Regions from separate parts of the Ruegeria sp. YTSC003 genome, predicted to be linked through region 1. Evidence: riboswitches for the same ligand, from Rfam matches in the RefSeq annotation. Region 1 holds a riboswitch; the other holds the start of a gene.
What was found. A riboswitch is a leader RNA that binds a small molecule or an ion and turns the genes downstream of it on or off. The one in region 1 is predicted to bind thiamine pyrophosphate.
Positions count from the first base shown of each region.

Region 2: it holds a riboswitch for thiamine pyrophosphate, as region 1 does, so the genes downstream of both, thiB (thiamine ABC transporter substrate binding subunit) here and thiD (bifunctional hydroxymethylpyrimidine kinase/phosphomethylpyrimidine kinase) in region 1, are expected to answer to the same signal.

Region 1 is NZ_JBXWMK010000009.1:83,951-93,994, reverse strand. It holds gene tenA (thiaminase II) at 1-471, opposite strand, end outside; gene AC2FFH_RS16705 (ABC transporter substrate-binding protein) at 468-1,403, opposite strand; gene AC2FFH_RS16700 (HesA/MoeB/ThiF family protein) at 1,424-2,386, opposite strand; gene AC2FFH_RS16695 (thiamine phosphate synthase) at 2,383-2,979, opposite strand; gene AC2FFH_RS16690 (thiazole synthase) at 2,976-3,740, opposite strand; gene thiS (sulfur carrier protein ThiS) at 3,744-3,938, opposite strand; gene AC2FFH_RS16680 (FAD-dependent oxidoreductase) at 3,922-4,899, opposite strand; gene thiD (bifunctional hydroxymethylpyrimidine kinase/phosphomethylpyrimidine kinase) at 4,896-5,699, opposite strand; TPP riboswitch at 5,745-5,850, opposite strand; gene dnaJ (molecular chaperone DnaJ) at 5,980-7,134, opposite strand; gene dnaK (molecular chaperone DnaK) at 7,209-9,119, opposite strand; gene AC2FFH_RS16660 (alpha-ketoglutarate-dependent dioxygenase AlkB family protein) at 9,332-9,934, shown strand; gene AC2FFH_RS16655 (ABC transporter permease) at 9,931-10,044, opposite strand, start outside.
Region 2 is NZ_JBXWMK010000004.1:63,753-73,796, reverse strand. It holds gene AC2FFH_RS09620 (iron chelate uptake ABC transporter family permease subunit) at 1-24, opposite strand, end outside; gene AC2FFH_RS09615 (metal ABC transporter ATP-binding protein) at 24-776, opposite strand; gene AC2FFH_RS09610 (Fur family transcriptional regulator) at 779-1,291, opposite strand; gene AC2FFH_RS09605 (zinc ABC transporter substrate-binding protein) at 1,348-2,400, shown strand; gene AC2FFH_RS09600 (HalD/BesD family halogenase) at 2,639-3,424, opposite strand; gene AC2FFH_RS09595 (enoyl-CoA hydratase-related protein) at 3,899-4,663, shown strand; gene AC2FFH_RS09590 (CBS domain-containing protein) at 4,983-5,471, shown strand; gene AC2FFH_RS09585 (ArsB/NhaD family transporter) at 5,496-6,860, shown strand; TPP riboswitch at 6,998-7,103, shown strand; gene thiB (thiamine ABC transporter substrate binding subunit) at 7,137-8,117, shown strand; gene AC2FFH_RS09575 (thiamine/thiamine pyrophosphate ABC transporter permease ThiP) at 8,093-9,640, shown strand; gene AC2FFH_RS09570 (thiamine ABC transporter ATP-binding protein) at 9,627-10,044, shown strand, end outside.

The DNA of each region.
Region 1 (10,044 bases):
GTCAGACGTCGCCTCGGTCGCCAGTCTTGTGCCAATCTCACCATAGCCCATCACACAAGGTACCAAAGCCGCCAGCAGATCAAGTAGATCGCCGCTGTACCCAGCCTCTAGCACGAAACGCGTATATGCCAAGTTCCCGGCACGTTCCGGCGTGGCAAACAGCTGGTCCTGCGGGATGCCTTCGGCCTCGCAGATCCCGATATGCAGCTTCATCTCTTCGCTGATCAGCCCATTCACGGTGCGCGAGGCTGCCAACATTTCCGCATGTGTTTCCGATTTCACGACTGCCAGCGCCCAGGCGCGCGAGAAATGAATCAGGAACACATAATCTTGCCGCAAGTAATGCAGAAACGCCGCACGCGGCAGAGTTCCGTCCTTCATCCCTTCGACAAAAGCGTGGCAGGTGTAATCCTGCCACGGCCCCTGCGCCGCCTCACGCATCAGCGCAAATGCTTTGCCATAGTCGCTCATTGCACGGTCACATCTACTGAGATGTCGCTGACCGGATTGATGCTATCGATCATACCGCTGTCTTTGAGGAAGGCCTCGAAACGGGCATAGCGACCTGCATCAAAACCCGCCGGGCGCAGCGCGAAACGGGGCAGTGTATCCACCCAAGCGCGCGCGTTCAGTTCATCCTGCAGTTCGGGTGAGGTGGCGGCGAAGATTTCCCAGCTTTTTTCCGGGTTGTTGACGATGAACTGGGTCGCTTTTTCGGTCGCAGACAGGAAGCGGGCGACCTTGTCTGCATCCATCGTGTCGGGGTTGGCGACATAGATCAACTCATCATAAGACGGCACGCCTTCTTCCTCGATGTAGAAACAGCGGCCCGCGACGCCTTCGATATCCATCTGGTTCAGTTCAAAGTTCCGGAAGGCCCCGATCACCGCATCCACCTGCCCCGTCATCAGCGAGGGCGACAGCGAGAAGTTGACGTTGACCATCTCAATATCGTCCAGCGCGACATCATGGGCGTTCAGCATGGCGCCCAGCACCGCCTCTTCCACACCCGCGACCGAGAAGCCGATTTTTTTGCCCTTGAGGTCGGCGAGCGTTTTGATCGGACCGTCCTGTAGCACCAGCAGGCAGTTCAAGGGCGTCGCGACCAAGGTGCCGACGCGCTTCAGCGGCAGGCCTTCATGGATTTGCAGGTGAAGTTGCGGCTGGTAGGACACCGCCAGATCAGCTTGCCCGGCGGCAACCAGACGCGGAGGGGCCGATGGGTCGGCGGGTGGCACAATCTCAATCTCCAGCCCCTCGTCAGCAAAGTATCCATTCTCTTGCGCCACGATGATAGGCCCGTGGTCGGGGTTAACGAACCAGTCCAGCAGAACGGTCATCTTGTCTTCGGCCCAGGCCGGCGCGGCGGCCAGCAGGGCAATTGCTGTCATCAGCTTTTTCATATCTCGCGTATCCTTTTCGTTCACGAGGTTGAGGCCGCGACGAGAACGATCTCGCCCGGCCAATCCGGTTGCAATTTTTCGGCAGCACACCACGCACGCAGGCCGGTGGAACAGCAAAATGCCAGTCTTTTGCTTTTGTTAGGCTCTATTTTTACCAATTCAGAAGACCCGCGGAGCGCGTTGGGATGAATGAGTTCAGGGGCCTCATCCGGGCTGCGCAACTCGATGATCAGATCATCCGTGGTCAGTTGGCAGGCCGACACAAACGGGAAGTGATGGCTGGGCTCAGGCGCGCCGTCAAAGCGGAACGTGCTGCTTCGCATCGTGCGGGCATCGAACTGAATCATCTGCCCGAGTGGCGAAGGGTCCAGCCCGAGAATAACGCTCAGTGCCATTTGCGCTTGCATCGCGCCAATCATTCCGACGACCGGACCCAACACACCAGCCGTGGCACAGCTTGCACCGCTGCCCGGCGCGTCGGGAAAAACCGCCCGCAAAGATGGGGCACCACCGCAGAAACCGCCGACATAGCCGGACAACCCTAGGACCGAGGCGCTTATCAGCGGTTTGCCAAGCGCGCGACACGTATCCGACAGCGTATAGCTTGCCGCATAACTGTCTGCGCAATCGAGGATGACATCGACTTGTGAGGCAAATCGTTGCGAATTTAGATTGGTTAGAGCCTGATTTTTCGTGGAGATCGTAATTTCAGAGTTTAAGGCCTGACACCGCTCAGCCGCGACTTCGGTTTTGGGACGGCCACAGTCCCCCTCGCCAAACAAGGTCTGGCGAGGGAGGTTCGACAGGGCGACTTCATCGGGGTCTACGATGGTCAAATATCCAACCCCAGCACCAGCCAGCAAAGGCAAAACCGGCGCTGCCAACCCCCCGGCCCCCACCACAAGAACCCGCGCGCCGGATAGGCGGGCCTGTCCACGGGCGCCGACCTCCGGCAGGATCATCTGACGGGCGTAGCGGCTCATTTAGTGACCTCGATCCACGCACGTACGCGGGCTTCTGGGTCTGCATTCAAGGTGATGTCTGTCACGACTGAGACAATGTCCGCCCCGGCCTGCAACACCCCCGGCGCGCGCTCCACACTCATCCCGCCTATACCGACCAAAGGGACTTCCCCCACGCGCGCTTTCCATTCAGTGACACGCGGCAGGCCTTGTTGTTCCCATTTCATCTTTTTCAGGATCGTTGGGTAGACGGGACCAAGCGCGACATAATCGGGGGTCATGGCCAGAACACGCTCAAGCTCGTCATCGTCATGGGTCGAGACACCCAGTTTCAGCCCTGCGCGTCGGATCGCCTTCAGATCTGCGTCATCCAGATCCTCTTGTCCCAAATGAATCCAGTCGCAGCCTGCGTCGATGGCAACCTGCCAATGGTCATTCACCACCAGAACAGCCCCATGCGCACGGCACAGATCCCGCGAAACCGCGATCTGTTCACGCACGACCGCATCCGGTTGGTCCTTGATCCGCAACTGCACCAGTTTCACGCCCAGAGGCAGCATCCGGCGCAGCCAGTCGGAATGGTCGAAGATTGGGTAAAACCGGTCGAGTTTCATGACAAAAACGCCTTTCCGATAACGGGGGTCGAGGGTTCGGCCATATCGCGCGCTTCGATCGGGTCGGCCTGATAGGCCAATTGCCCGGCCTCGATGCCCAGCTTCATCGCCTTGGCCATTGCTGCGGGATCACCGGCCCGTGCCACCGCAGTGTTCAGCAGAACAGCATCATACCCAAGCTCCATCGCATGAGCGGCGTGGCTGGGCAGGCCGATACCTGCGTCAATCACCAGTGGTACTTCGGGAAACTCAGCCCGCATTGCGCGCAAGGCGTATTCGTTGTTCAAACCACGGCCCGAGCCTATCGGAGCGCCCCAAGGCATCAGAACCTCACACCCTACCGCCAAAAGGCGCTCACCCACGATCAGGTCGTCCGTGGTATAGGGAAACACCTCGAACCCGTCTTCGGTCAGAATGCGCGCGGCCTCGACCAGTTGGAACACGTCGGGCTGGAGGCTGTCGGTATGCCCGATTAGTTCCAGCTTGATCCATTTGGTGTCAAACACCTCACGTGCCATATGGGCGGTGGTCACAGCCTCTTTCACCGTATGGCAACCCGCTGTGTTGGGCAGGATAAGAACGCTCAGATCGCGGATCATCTGCCAAAAGGTTTGTCCTGCGCCTGCTTCGCGTCGCAAAGATACGGTGGCCACCCCGGCCCCGCTGTCCCGAAATGCCTGTTCCAAGATTGCAGGGCTTGGATATTGCGCGGTGCCCAGCATCAGCGGGTTCGGCAGTGATGTGCCGTAGACGGTCTTCATCGCTCACCCCCCCTGCATCGGGGCGACGACTTCGATCCGATCGCCATCCTTGATTTTACGGGCCTTGCGCAGGCTCGAAGGCACAAAACCCTCGTTCACAGCCGTCGCCACCCGGCCCGAAAACCCGCATTCCTGCAAAAGGCCGGAAAGAGTTTCGGCCTGCACGTCGCGCATCTCGCCGTTAAGTACGATCTTCATCGACCATCTCCGAATGTTTGTTGTCCAACGCTAGGTCAGCCACGCCCTTGGCCAGTGCAGGGGCCAGCAAGTAGCCGTGGCGGTAGAGGCCGTTGGCATAGATTGTCGGTCCCAGCCGCCGAATACGCGGCAGGTTGTCGGGGAAAGCGGGGCGCAGATCGACGCCGGTTTCCAACACTTCAGCCTCACCAAAGGCGGGGTTCAGGGCGTAGGCTGCGCTCAGCAACTCAAGCATCGAGCGTGCGGTAATTCGGCTGCTATCCTCGGATTCGATCATTGTCGCGCCCAGCATGTAGACGCCGTCGCCGCGTGGAACGATATACAGCGGCACGCGTGGATGAAGCAGGCGTATAGGCCGGGTCAGTGTCACGTCTGGGCACCGTATCACCAGCATCTCACCCTTCACGCCGCGCAAGTCCTGCAGGTATTCGCGCGCGTGCAGACCTCTGCAATCAATGGCGTTGTCCAATCCCGTCGGAGCGCACGCATGATGGAATTCAACACCGTGATCCTGAAGCTGGTGCGACAGATCCAGCAAGGCCTGACGCGGATCCAAATGGGCTTCCGCAGCAAAGTAGAGACCTTTTTTGAAACCATACAGATCAGGCTCTAATAAGGTTATTTCTCTGTCATCAACTTCAGAAAACCCCTCAGTTCTGCGGGCGAAACGACGCAGATCCGGCAGATCCCGTGGGTTAGCAACAACCAGTGTGCCGCGCCTGTGGACCTGAGTGCGTTTGGCCCACCAGTCGATTGCCAATTGCCCCAGACGCAGGACAGGTTCCTCGGCGTTTTCATACTCGCACCAAGGTGCCAACATTCCGCCCGCCCACCAGGAGCAGCCATGCGGCCCAGGTGCACCACCGGGATCAAACACCTGAACCTTGGCCCCGCGCGCGACAAGTTCGGAAGCAACGGCCAACCCGGCCACACCTGCCCCTATGATCGACCAGACGGTCACGCGGGCCAAACCTGATGGAAGTGATGAACAGGCCCGTGACCTTGTCCGATTTTTAGAGCATCAGCCTGAGCGATGGCGCCTTGCAGATAGTCATGTGCTTGCGCCACGGCCTGGGGCAGCGAAAGGCCCTTAGCCAACCCGGCCGCTATGGATGAGGACAGCGTGCACCCGGTTCCGTGGGTGTTGCGGGTCTGTTGGCGCGGCGCTTGAAACTGAGCAATCACGCCCGAATGTGAGATCAATATGTCATGGCAGATGTCACCCTTGCCGTGACCGCCCTTCATCAGAACCGCACCAGCGCCAAGTGCACACAGATCTTGCCCTTGTGCGATCATCTGTTCGAGGCTGTCCTCAGACTCAGAGCCCAGCAGGCAGGCTGCTTCGGGCAGGTTTGGCGTTAACACCGTCGCGCGCGGCAACAATACGTCGCGCAGGGTTTGCACCGCCTCTTCTGCCAGCAAGGCATCGCCGGATTTCGCGATCATGACCGGATCCAAAACTACCGGCCCATCAAATTCGGCGATACTATCTGCGACACGTTGGATGATCTGAGGGGTCGCCAGCATTCCGATCTTGATCGCACCAACATCCAGGTCGGTCAGAACAGCCTCGATCTGGGCTACAATTACGTCCAGAGGGATGCCATGCACCGCCGTAACTGCGCGAGTATTCTGCGCCGTCACTGCGGTAATCACGCTGGCCCCGTAAACGCCAAGCGCGGACATCGCCTTGAGGTCAGCCTGAATTCCAGCCCCTCCGCCGCTGTCAGATCCTGCGATTGTTAAGGCAATGGGTGCCATGTCGTTGCTCCGGTTCAAAATGGGCAACGGGCATGGAAAACGTCTAAACACTAAAAGACCGTTCCCTACGCCGGTATTGCCCGGATCAGGTTCGATGGGTTAGCGCATTCACGCCTCTCAGCCCCCAAACAGGGCACCCCAACGGTTGGGGCGACACTCTCAGGGGATGGCGGGGGAATCAAGGGCCAATTTTGGTGCAGATTACGGTCAATCTGGACTTATGAAATGCAAAAGCCGGCCTCAACGGACCGGCTTCTGTTTGATGTTCAGGTGTGCAGGTTCAGCCCTTCATACCGTCCCAAAATGACTTGACGGACGAGAAAAAGCTTTTTGATTCCGGATGGTTATCTTCGCCCAGATCGTCGAACTCACGCAGCAGCTCTTTTTGACGGCTGGTCAGATTGACCGGGGTTTCGACGGCCAGTTCGATGAACATATCGCCAACGCCACCGCCGCGAAGGGCGGGCATGCCTTTGCTGCGCAAGCGCATCTGACGTCCTGACTGGCTGCCAGCCGGAATTTGCACGCGACCCCGGCCACCGTCGATAGTGGGCACTTCGATCGAACCGCCCAGCGCTGCCTTGGCCATGCTGACCGGAACACGGCAATACAGGTTTACGCTGTCGCGCTCGAACAGCTTGTGGTCCGAAACTTCGACAAAAATATACAGGTCGCCCGGGGGGCCACCGCGCATCCCGGCCTCACCTTCGCCCGCAAGACGGATGCGTGTGCCGGTTTCGACACCGGCCGGAATGTTGACCGACAGCGCGCGTTCTTTTTCGACGCGCCCGGCGCCGCCGCATGATTTACAGGGGTTCTTGATAATTTGACCCAGACCCGAACAAGTCGGGCACGACCGTTCAACTGTGAAAAAGCCCTGTTGCGCCCGCACTTTCCCCATGCCCGAACAGGTCGGGCAGGTTGTGGGCTCAACCCCGCCTTCCGCACCCGAGCCGTCACAGGCCGAGCAGGCCACGGCAGCAGGCACGTTGATCGTCTTTTGCAGGCCAGAGAATGCTTCTTCCAGGCTTACACGCAGGTTGTAACGCAGGTCTGACCCGCGCGCGGCCCGTCGACCACCCCCGGTAGCACCGCGCTGACCACCCATAAAATCGCCGAACAGGTCATCGAACACGTCCGAGAAGGCACTGGAGAAATCGCCCTGTCCGCCAAATCCGCCGCCGGGACGGCCACCGCCGCCCATACCGTTTTCAAACGCGGCATGACCAAAACGGTCATACGCGGCCTTTTTTTCGGCATCGCGCAAGACGTCGTAAGCTTCGTTCGCTTCTTTGAACTGAGCCTCGGAATCCGGGTTGTCCTTGTTGCGGTCGGGATGCAATTCCTTGGCTTTCGTGCGAAAGCCCTTCTTGATCTCGTCCGCTGATGCGCCCTTGGACACGCCGAGCACATCATAGTAGTCGCGTTTTGACATCAGTATTTCCTTCTGCCGCAACGTAATCGGGCCGGCCCGGTGACCGGACCGGCCCGAATTGGCCCGGTTTCCCGTTACTTACGCTTTTCGTCGTCAAGATCTTCGAATTCGGCATCGACGATATCGTCTTCACCAGCCGGAGCGGCATCCGCCGCCGCAGGCTCATCCTCGGTCTCTTCAGACTGCGCCTTGTAGATGGCTTCGCCCAGCTTCATGGCGGCTTCGGTCACGTTCTGAATGCCTGACTTGATCTTGTCGGCATTCTCGGTTTCCAGCTCGTCCTTCAGCGCGACAATCGCCAGCTCGATAGCTTCGATGGTGGTCGGGTCGACCTTGTCGGCATGCTCTTCCATCGACTTCTCGGTCGAGTGGATGAGGCTTTCCGCCTGGTTCTTCGCCTCGATCAGCTCGCGGCGTTCCTTGTCCGCCTCGGCGTTCTCTTCGGCGTCCTTGACCATCTTGTCGATATCTTCATCCGACAGACCACCCGATGCCTGGATGGTGATCTTCTGCTCTTTGCCGGTGCCTTTGTCTTTGGCCGAAACCGAGACAATGCCGTTGGCGTCGATGTCAAAAGTCACCTCGATCTGAGGCATGCCACGCGGTGCGGGCGGAATATCTTCAAGATTGAACTGACCCAGGATCTTGTTGTCCGCAGCCATTTCGCGTTCCCCCTGGAAGCAGCGGATGGTCACAGCGTTCTGGTTGTCCTCGGCAGTCGAGAAGACCTGAGACTTTTTGGTCGGGATCGTGGTGTTGCGGTCGATCAGACGGGTGAACACGCCACCCAGCGTCTCAATCCCCAGCGAAAGCGGGGTTACGTCCAGCAGAACCACATCTTTGACGTCACCCTGCAGAACACCGGCCTGAATGGCGGCGCCCATGGCAACAACTTCGTCCGGGTTCACACCCTTGTGCGGTTCTTTACCGAAGAATTTGGTGACCTCTTCGATCACCTTCGGCATGCGGGTCATACCACCGACCAGAACAACCTCGTCAATGTCGCCCGCCGACAAACCGGCGTCTTTCAATGCGGCCTGACAGGGTTTCATCGACTTCTTGATCAGGTCACCAACCAGCGATTCCAGCTTGGCACGGGTCAGTTTCATGACCATGTGCAGCGGCTGACCATTAGCGCCCATCGAGATGAACGGCTGGTTAATTTCGGTCTGCGAGGTCGAGGACAGCTCGATCTTGGCTTTTTCAGCAGCTTCTTTCAGGCGCTGAAGGGCCATCTTGTCTTGCGACAGGTCGACACCGTGTTCCTTTTTGAACTCGTCCGCCAGGTAGTTGACGATGCGCATGTCAAAGTCTTCACCACCCAGGAAGGTGTCACCATTGGTCGATTTGACCTCGAACAGCCCGTCGTCGATTTCCAGAATGGTCACGTCGAACGTACCACCACCAAGGTCATAAACCGCGATGGTTTGGGTTTCTTCTTTGTCCAGGCCATAGGCCAGCGCGGCGGCTGTCGGTTCGTTGATGATCCGCAGCACTTCCAGACCGGCGATTTTGCCTGCGTCTTTGGTGGCCTGACGCTGTGCGTCATTGAAATACGCGGGAACGGTGATGACCGCCTGCGTGACTTCTTCACCCAGATAGCTCTCGGCAGTTTCCTTCATCTTGCCCAGAGTGAAGGCCGAAATCTGGCTTGGGGAGTATTTTTCACCGCGGGCTTCCACCCACGCGTCACCGTTGCCGCCATCCACGATGGCGTACGGCACCATTTTCTTGTCCTTCTGGACTTCTGCATCATCCACACGACGACCGATCAGACGCTTGACGCCAAAGATCGTGTTGTCGGGGTTGGTGACCGCCTGACGTTTTGCAGGCTGACCAACCAGACGCTCATCTTCGGTGAAGGCGACGATCGAGGGCGTGGTCCGCGCCCCTTCTGCGTTTTCGATGACCTTCGGCTGAGAGCCGTCCATGATGGCCACACACGAGTTGGTGGTCCCGAGGTCAATACCGATTACTTTTCCCATATGTTCAATCCCTTTCTCTTCAAGGCGATGTCTCGAGGTCCGGACCCGTTATGGCATCCGGCCCCGATCTGGTTTGCGCAACAGCACTACACCATCGCGCGTCCCGGCGTATATAAGGGCGAGATCAGAGGCCTGCAAGCGGTGTAAAAGGCAGGTTTTCGGGAATCTGCGGCCTTTTTGGCAAGGTTTTGGCAAGGATTGGGGAATCTTCAATGGCGCGGCTGCTTTTGCGCGGATTTGACATCAGAAAAACCTATCTGGACGTTGCGGCACAAACGCAACTGATTGAGGCATTGCGCCCGATTCTGAAATCTGCGCCGCTGTTCCGGCCGGTTACGCCTTCGGGCAAGGAAATGTCGGTGCGTATGACCTCGGCCGGGGCGCTTGGCTGGGTCACCGACAAAGGGGGTTACCGATATCAGGCGCAACACCCTAAAGGAACGGTGTGGCCTGACATTCCCGATACGATACTGAGCATATGGCGCAAGCTTGCCAGCACCCAACGCGATCCGGATTGCTGTCTGATCAACTATTACGGCGAAGGTGCGCGTATGGGGCTGCATCAAGACAAGGACGAGGCAGATTTTTCATGGCCTGTCCTGTCCATTTCGCTGGGCGACGATGCCCTTTTTCGCATCGGAAACGAAACCCGGGGCGGCAAGACCGAGTCGATCTGGCTGAACTCCGGCGACGTCGTAGTCATGGGCGGCCCCGCCCGCCTGACCTATCACGGGGTAGACCGCATCCGTTTCGGTTCATCCAAACTGTTGCCCAAAGGTGGACGGATCAACCTGACCTTACGGGTGGCAAACTAGCGGCGCGCGCCCCAACTGGCCGACACATGCTGACGGGTGAAAAAGATACCCAGCAACCCAATCATCAACAAGGCCATTCCAACCCAAATCGCATATTCCCAACTGGTGTT
Region 2 (10,044 bases), on a different contig from region 1:
CCGGGTCATGAAATCATCAAGCATTATTCTGCGGCTTCCTGAGAATCTGTTCCATGGTCATGATGATGATCGTGGTTGTGATCATGATCATGGCGGTAAAGGGCAAGGGCACCGCCTGTTCCGGTTCCGAACAGGGCGCGGTATTCGGGGGCCGAGGCCACGACCGCAGGTGAGCCCTCGCAGCAGACATGGCCGTTCAGGCAGATCACCCGGTCCGAGGCGCTCATCACCACGTGGAGTTCGTGGCTTATCATGATGATCGCGCACCCTGTTTCCTGGCGCACGTCTTCGATCTGGCGATAAAACGCAGCCGAACCGGGCTGGTCCAACCCTTGCGTGGCTTCATCCAGCAACAGGATTTCGGGCCGGTTGATCAAGGCTCGCGCCAGCAGCACGCGCTGGAATTGTCCGCCCGAAAGCTGTGACATCTGGCGCTTGAGCAGATCGGGCACTCCGGCTGTTTCCAACGCAGTCGCGCAATCCTTCTTTGAGGCGCGATGGGTCAGCCGCATGAACCGTTCGACGGTGATCGGCAAGGTCGGGTCGATATGCAGCTTTTGCGGGACGTAACCAATTCTCAGCCCCAGCTTTCGCTTTACCCGCCCGGCAGACGGTTTGATTGCACCGATTATGGCGCGCAGCAGGCTTGTCTTACCCGAACCGTTAGGGCCGACGATGGTCACGATTTCACCAGGTTCGACCCCCATGTTAATGTGCCGTAACACGGTATTGGCCCCATAGCTAACGCTGAGGTCTTCTACGGTAATCAGGTTCATTTCTACGCCTTTTCGGTGCAGTCGGGGCAAACGCCTTCGGCTTCTACAACGGTCCGCTCAATCTCGAAACCCACCGCCCGCGCGGCTGCGCCCAGCTCTCCTTTCGCGGGTGTTGAATGTGCTTCGGCCACGGCATCACATTTCCTACAAATCATGAAGGCCGGGGAATGCGTTGCCCCGGGATGCGCGCAGGCGACAAATGCGTTCAACCGTTCGATTTTGTGGACAAACCCGTTCTCAACAAGAAAATCGAGGGCGCGATAAGCCACCGGCGGCTGCGATCCGAAGCCTTCGTCGCGCAATCGATCAAGGATTGTATAGGCACCCAAGGCCCGATGTTCCTGCAGCAGCATTTCCAAAACCTTGCGCCGCACGGGAGTCAGCCGCAAACCTTCTTCTTTGCACCGGGTCTCGGCAACGGTCAGGCTGCTTTCGACGCAGTGCGCGTGGTCGTGCTTTTGGAATCCGACAAGGGCGGAGTCTTCGGCAGGTGCAGGTCTCGTCTCACTTGTCATGTTATTCCATATCATATATGCCACTCGCAACGTTATAAAATCACATAGAGGGTTTGATGTCCAGAAAGCTTCTTCCTGTTTCGATCACGGCTGCGTTGATGGGGGGCACAGCAATGGCCGATGTCCCAAATGTTGCAGTTGATATTGCACCGGTGCACTCGTTGGTGGCGCGCGTGATGGAAGGTGTTGGGACACCTAACCTGATCGTACAAACCGGCGCGTCCCCGCATGAATACAACCTGCGCCCTTCTGAGGCGGCTGCCCTGCAAAATGCGGATCTGGTATTCTGGATGGGGAAGGACCTGACCCCATGGATGGAAGGCGCGGTAGAGACCCTGGCCAACGGCGCGACAGTCACCCCCCTGCTGGAAGTGGATGGCACCGTCCTTCTGGATTTCCGCGAGGATGCGCTGTTTGAGGCGCACGATCATGACGATGAAGATCACGCCGAAGAGGAGGAACATGACGATCATGGTCACGAGGATCATGCCGACGACAAAGACCATGACGATCATGACCACGAAGAGCATGCCGAGGGCGATGACCACGATCACGAGGATCATGCAGAACACGACGACCACCATGACCACGCGCACGGCGATCATGATCCGCATGCCTGGCTTTCGCCCAAAAACGCCGACACCTGGCTGAACGTGATTGCCGCTCAGCTTTCCGCTGCGGACCCGGACAATGCGGGTGCATATTTCGCAAACGCGGCGGCTGCGCGCGAAGAGATGGCAGCCCTCTCTGCTGAAGTAAGTGCAACTCTGGAACCTGTACGCGGAAGCAACTTCATCGTGTTCCACGATGCCTATCAGTACTTCGAGAACGCCTTCGACATCCCCGCGTCGGGTGCGATTTCGCTCAGCGATGCGTCGGATCCAAGTCCGGCGCGGATTTCAGAAATTCAGGTGCGCATTCGTGAAGAAGGGATCAATTGTGTTCTGTCAGAGCCGCAATTCAACCCCGGCATCGTCGCCACCGTCTTGGACAGAACCGAAGCGAATACCGGTGTGATAGATCCGCTAGGTTCTGATCTTGAACCTGGGGCCGAACTGTACCCGCAAATGATCCGGAGCATCGCAAAAACTTTGGCGGAATGTCTATGACCTGACCGGGCAGCCCGTTTTGGCATGAAAACCCAGAACGGGCTGAACATAGCCGGGGACACCAAAGCATCTCGGACACTTGCTTTTTTTGCGTTTCAGTGCCCGGGGTATTCGCCCGTTTGGGAACGCACCCAGATGTCTTATTGAGTTCCCATCAGAACGACGCAGTCAGAGGCTTTAGCGCTGTCCGGATTAACGATTCTGACACTGGCTAGGGTCAGGCATGTGCCATCTCAGATCACGACGCGCGCCCGTAAAACCCGATGCGTTCTTCGTCTGTGAACTGAACATTTGGCCGATCATAAAAGGAAAACACGGCGATCATGCGGTCGCGGTCGCCTTGAACAGGCGAAACGCGGTGCGCCGTGTTTTTGCCTTTGAAGATGTTCAAAGTCCCCGGTTGCAGTTTCATGAGCGTGGGCTTGCGCCGACCTTCCAGCAATTCAGCCACCCCGTCATAATTAGGGTTGTCATCACTACGCAGGTCCTTTTCGTACTCGAATTCACCGCCCGCCAACGGCGCTTGCAACAGCAGCGTTGTGGTGAATTCGGACCTGTCGAAATGCCAGTTCAGGGCCTGCCCGGCTGAGTAAGCCATTACATTCACGCGGGCCAGCGGATCATCCATGACAAAAAGCTTAGGCTTTTCCATGACCGCGGCCAGAAACTTCGCAAATGGCGGCCATTCATACAGGCGGATGACAAAGGCCTGCCCCAACTGATCGGCGCAAATCGTCCTGTTAGACGTTTCAAGTTGGGTCAGGGCAGGATGGTTGCTACCGAGGCCCTCGATAGACGTCCTGAAATAGATGTTGTGCCGCCGTGCATGGACAAAAGCCTCTTCAGCGAAAACCGGTTGCAGCTCAGACACCGCCGATTCCAGCGCACTGTCGCGAACAAAGCCAGGCAGGTTGAAAAGTCCATTCTCAGAAAGATCGGCTTTGCAGCGTTCGATCAGGCTGTGCCAGGCCATGCTGCCCGGCTGGTCCAGCGGATACAAATCCAAGTTTATGACATCACGCATCTTCGACCCTCCCTTCCTGTTATCCTAAGCAGGGCTTGAAACAGGGTTTTATCAATGGATAGCCTTTTTGGGGAGCATAAGAATTTCAAAAGCTCTGACCAGAAACGGATTGCCCGGCGGAAAGCGCCCGTTCCTGAGGGCGCTGGTTCAGTAGAAATGACGGCGATGGATTTAAAGTCGGAGACCCTCACCAGGATGAGCATGTCGCCGATCCCTTTGCGGCAGGATTACCGGATAGCTTACGCAAAAAGACGTAGATCTCCTCCAGATGTAAAAAAGTCGTGGCTGCGCTGCAAAGTTAAGGCACCACTGAATTCAGCGGTGGGGATCAATCTGGCACACTCGCCCGGCGACGTGAGGTAACCGCCCTGATTTGTTGACGCAGGCTATTTGCCCGCATACGAACTTGCCCACATGCAGGAAACCCACAGCCGACGCGGCACAAATTCCGCCGGACATCCAAGGAATAACGCCATGAGCGAACATATCATCGTCAGCACTCAGGATCGCGTCACCACAGTCACGATTTCTCGCACAGACAAGAAAAACGCGATCACTTTTGCCATGTATACTGCGATAGCTGAAGCCATCGAAGAATACGGTCAAACTGATCATGCCCGGGCGCTGGTCATCACTGGTGAAGGCGATATGTTCACAGCCGGGAATGACCTGCAGGACTTTATGACAGGGGGCCTTCCGGCGGGTGACGTTGAAAATCCGATTATTCGGTTCCTGAATGCGATCCGGGATTGTCCGAAACTCCTGATCGCCGCAGTCAACGGTTCTGCAATTGGTGTTGGCCTGACCATGCTGCTGCACTGCGATCTGGTCTATTCCGCGAACAGCGCTTCATTCAGCGCTCCATTTGTCCAACTGGGTCTGGTGCCCGAGGCCGGTTCTTCGATGTTGCTGCCTGCGTCCCTCGGCATGGCTGTCGCCAATGACGTCTTGCTGGCGGGGCGGGTTCTGACGGCATCCGAGGCCCTGAACCACGGGTTGGTCGCGCGCGTCTTTGCCGACGGTGAGTTGATGAGCGAAGTCCAGGAGATCGCAAAAGCCATTGCAGCCTCATCCCCAGTGGCGCTCAAGCAGTCCAAGGTCCTGATCCGCAATCAGCGTGACGAAGTGGCCGGACACATGGCCGCAGAAATCAAGATCTTTGCCGCGCAGCTACAATCCCCGGATTTCGCCGAAAGCGTTGCGGCCAAACTGCAAAAACGCGCACCGAATTACAGCTGACCTGCGCCTTTGAGGGACTACGGCTTTCCTCGCCTCGAAGGCAGCCCCGGTTATTTCGGAAACGAAAGCTGAGGCACAAAACGCCTCTGACGCAAACCCAAGCTGAAACCAACCTTCCGTTATTGGCCTGCATCGCGAATAACGGAAGGATAACAACTTAATTTCATTACCGGGCTGGTCAATTCCGCCCGGCAATGGAATCAGTGCACATCAACAAATTTTGATTCGCCCTGACACGCTTTAACAAGCCGAAAAGGGCGTGCCCTGTGGCTGTTGGATGGCGTTTCACCCGATAGCCGCGTGAAGTCAGAGGAAAAGCATGGGCCTAACCTGCTATGACGTGATGGTGCCGCCTGAGGTACAAAAGACCATTCTGCCGGATGAAAGCATCGCCACGGCTTTCAACATCATCAGGGGCAGCCGGGCACGGTTTCTGCCTGTCGTGGCCGAAGACGGGACTTATGTTGGCGTCTTTACCGCCCCGACGCTGCTGAAACTGATTCTGCCGAAGGCGGCTACAATCGGTCTAAATGATGATGCGTCGCGCGTCGCGATCGACTCGCTCAGCTTCATGAATCTGACGCGGGATGATTTCGAACAACAGATGGAGCGGCTGAAGACCGAAAAGGTTCGCGACAACATGTCGAGGCCCTCGAACATCCCTGTCGCTGCACCTGATACGCCGGTGATGGAAGGTATCTTCCTGATCTACAAATTCAAACGGCACGTGATCCTTGTTGAGCCCGAAACCAACCGTTTCGTTGGCACCGTAAGCGCCAACTCGCTTTTGGATCGCGCACTCAGCTAACCCTATACAAACCGGACTAAAACCTTGGCTACGCATTCGACGTCACACGGAGAGGCCGCTCTCTCTGTTCCACAACTATTGGGCATTGATCCGCTTTGGATCGCGACCGGAATTCTGATTTTGGTGTATGCGGTCCTGATCACCGAAAAGGTTAACCGCGCCATTCTGACGATGCTGGGCGCGTCCCTGATGGTCCTGTTTGGCATCATCAATCAGGAACAGGCCGTGGCGGGTGTGGACGCCAACACTCTGGCACTGCTTATCGGCATGATGGTCATCGTGGGGATCACCAGCAAATGCGGATTGTTCCAATACGTAGCGATCAAGGCCGCAAAAGCGGTGAAAGCCAATCCAACCGGCATCCTCATCATGCTGACGCTGATTACGGCGGTGTTCTCGGCCCTGCTGGACAACGTGACGACCGTTTTGCTGATCGCCCCGATTACGCTGCTGATCACTGAAGCCCTGGAAACGCGTGTGTTCCCGTTCTTTGTCGCCGAGATCCTGGCCTCGAACGTGGGCGGAACAGCGACGCTGATCGGTGACCCACCCAACATCATCATTGGCTCGGCCGCAGGGCTTAGCTTCAACGATTTCGTGGTGAACCTGGCGCCTATCTCGGCCATATGTCTGGTTGTCCTGACCGGCATTATTTACCTTATGAACCGCAAGGAACTGGCCCGCATTCCGAAATCGGCCAGCGATCGGATTATGGGGTTCAACGAATCCGAAGCGGTTACTGATGTAGTCTTGATGATCAAGTCTCTGGCCGTTTTGGCTCTGGTTTTGCTGGGGTTCACGCTGGGGCACAGCTACGGCATTCAGCCGGGTACGTCAGCGTTGGCCGGTGCAGGCCTGTTGATGCTGCTGGCCTATGGCCACCAAAGCGGTGAAGAACAGTCGGAGTCGGTTCACCACATCTTTGGCGAAGTTGAATGGGTCACAATCTTTTTCTTCGGTGGGCTGTTCGTCATCGTTGCCGGTGTCGAACATGTTGGACTGCTGGCATTCTTCGGTGAGAAAGTGCTGGAGCTGACCCAAGGCGACATGATGTGGACCGCGTTCTTCATCTTTTGGGCCTCCGGCATTTTGTCCGCAATCCTCGACAACATTCCTTTCGTGGCAACGATGATCCCTCTGATCGAGTCCACCGCAGACACGTTCGGCGGCAAGGACGCGATTGAACCCCTTTGGTGGTCGCTGGCGCTTGGGGCCTGTCTGGGCGGCAACGGTACACTGTTGGGGGCAAGCGCCAACCTTACGGTGGCTGCTTTTGCGGAAAAGGCCAAGCAGCCCATCGGCTTCATCGCCTTCGCCAAAATTGCATTCCCGATCATGATCCTCACCCTGATGATCGCGAACGTCTATATTTGGCTGCGTTACTTCTGACCTATGGCCCTTTGAACCAAACGTATTACAGGTTCAAAGGGCGTCCGACTCCGGACAGGTTTACTTGCCCGCATGTGACACGCACCGCGCTGAGGCACCGAATTTGGTTGTCTTTCTAGCCAATCCCCCCTAGTGACGGCCTCACCTCGGGGAGCACGGCCTGCCGCGCTGAGATGCTTATCAAGCGAACCCGTAGAACCTGAACCGGCTAGAACCGGCGGAGGGAAGGGTTTCGGTTTCATCCATCCTTGCCCTCTCGCCGCAATGGAGGATGACATGAAACATCTGCTAATTGCTGCGGGACTTCTGAGTGCAACTACGGCCATCGCTGCCGACAAGCCTCAGCTAACCGTTTACACCTATGACAGCTTTGTATCCGATTGGGGCCCCGGCCCGCAGGTCAAAGAAGCCTTTGAGGCAACCTGCGACTGCGAGCTGAACCTCGTGGGCGTCGAAGATGGTGCCGCACTTTTGTCGCGTGTCCGGCTTGAGGGTGAAAACTCTGACGCCGACGTCGTGCTTGGTCTGGATACCAACCTGATTGCAGCGGCCCGGGAAACCGGCCTGTTTGCGCCCAATTCCGTCTCTGCCGACTTCGCGCTGCCGATCGAATGGACCGATGACACGTTCACACCGTATGACTGGGGCTACTTCGCCTTCGTTCACAAAGCGGATGCGACAGCGCCTGCAAACTTCCGGGAACTGGCGGACAGCAACACCAAGATCATCATCCAGGACCCTCGCTCGTCCACACCAGGTCTGGGTCTGCTGATGTGGGTCAAAGCGGCTTATGGTGACGAAGCACCCGAAATCTGGGCAGGTCTTTCCGACAACATCGTGACCGTCACCAAAGGTTGGTCCGAGGCATACGGCCTGTTCCTTGAGGGCGAGTCGGACATGGTTCTCAGTTACACCACATCTCCGGCCTATCACCTGATCGCCGAGGATGACGGCAGCAAGGCCGCGTCCGCTTTTGACGAGGGCAACTATCTGCAAGTTGAGGTTGCGGCAAAGCTGGCCGCGACGGATCAGGCCGAACTGGCGGATCAGTTTTTGCAGTACATGGTCTCGGATGCGTTCCAGCAAATTATTCCGACAACCAACTGGATGTACCCGGCCGTAACCCCGGCAGAAGGTTTGCCTAAAGGGTTTGACACCCTGACAGTGCCGGCAAAGTCGCTGCTGTTCTCTCCCGATGAAGCCGCCGCCGTGCGGGATCAGGCCCTGGCAGAATGGCAGAACGCGCTCAGCCAGTAAGCCTATGGCCCGGTATCGGTGCGGCAGCTCTGGTCGCCGCGCTGATCCTGGGCACTCTTGCGGCGGTTGCACTGCGTGCTGAAACCAGCGGCGGGTTCACTCCCGCCGACTGGGCTGCGCTGCGGTTCACGCTGACCCAAGCCACACTGTCCGCATTGTTCAGCGTGGTGTTGGCCGTGCCGGTTGCGCGGGCTTTGGCACGTCGGAGGTTCCCCGGCCGACGGGCTTTAATTGCGCTTTTGGGCGCGCCCTTCATCCTGCCGGTCATCGTTGCCATTCTGGGTCTGCTGCAAGTCTTTGGCCGGTCGGGATGGATCTCGGACATCCTTGGCATTTTCGGCCTGCCGCCCATACGCATCTACGGCTTGCATGGCGTCGTATTGGCGCATGTGTTCTTCAATCTGCCTCTGGCCACACGCCTTGTGTTGCAAGCCTGGCAGGAAATTCCGGCAGAACGGTTTCGCCTGGCCGCACAACTGGGATGCAACGGCATGGCCATGTTTCGACTGATCGAGATGCCCATGCTGAAACGGACCCTGCCCGGGGTTCTTGCAGTAATCTTCGCCATTTGCCTGACCAGCTTCGCCGTCGCCCTCACCTTGGGCGGAGGACCACGGGCTACAACGATCGAACTGGCGATCTATCAGGCCTTCACCTACGATTTCGACCTGGGCCGCGCCGCCCTGTTATCCGCCCTGCAACTTGCCCTGACAGCTGCGACCGCTTTAGTGGCGCTGAAGTTTTCGCGCGGGGACGGTTTTGGAACAGGCCTTGATCGCGCATTGCGCCGCTGGGACGGGGGTGCGCCGACGATAGATGTATTCTGGATCGTCGCAGCGGCCGTCTTTTTGCTACTGCCTTTGGCATCGGTCGTAATTTCGGGAGTTGCCGGGTTGTTTGACATGCCCGCAATCGTTTTTCGTGCCGCGTTGATCTCGGTCCTTGTTGCCGCTGCAAGTACCGCTGTCCTGCTTTTGCTTGCTTTGCCCATGGCCACCGCCGTCGCGAGCGGCCGGCACGGGCTTGTGGAACTCAGTGGCATTTTGGGTTTGGCGGCATCACCACTGGTCATCGGTACGGGCCTGTTCATCCTGATCCGGCCTTTGGCAAATCCGACGACATTGGCTCTGCCTGTCACTGCTTTGGTGAATGCCGCGATGGCCCTGCCCTTTGCTTTACGCATTCTGGTCCCCGCGGCGCGCGACATAACCGCTAGGCACGGACGTCTCGCGCTTTCATTGGATATGACAAAATGGACGTTTTTCACGCGCATCTTGCTACCGCGCATGCGTCCACAGATCGGTTTCGCCGCTGGTCTTGGGGCGGCTCTGTCAATGGGTGATCTGGGCGTGATCGCACTGTTCGCCGATCCGCAGATCGCGACCCTGCCCTTGCAAATCTACCGCTTGATGGGTGCCTATCAGATGCAGGCGGCTGCCGGCGGGGCATTACTGCTGTTGCTGCTGTCCATGGGCGCATTCTGGCTATTGGACCGAGGAGGGCGCTCGCATGCTGAAGCTTGACGACTGCGTGATTGAAAACGGGAATTTCACCCTAAACGCCGATATCCAGATCGAGGTTGGCAACAGCATTGCCATTGTCGGCCCCTCCGGGGCGGGCAAGTCCACATTGTTGGAGACTATCGCTGGATTTCGGGATCTGAAAAAGGGTCAGATCTTTTGGGGTGGTCAGCAGATTTCCAACTTGCATCCCGGCAAGCGCCCTATGGCGATGCTGTTTCAAGACGGAAACCTGTTTCCGCATCTGACGGCTGAACAAAACATCGCCCTGGGCCTGCGCCCAAACGGTCGGTTGTCCGAAGACGAGGATGCACAGGTTCAGTCCGCTCTGGGCCGGGTTTCTTTGCATGGTATGGGCGCGCGCAAACCCTCGGAACTGTCCGGAGGACAGCAAAGCCGGGTTGCCC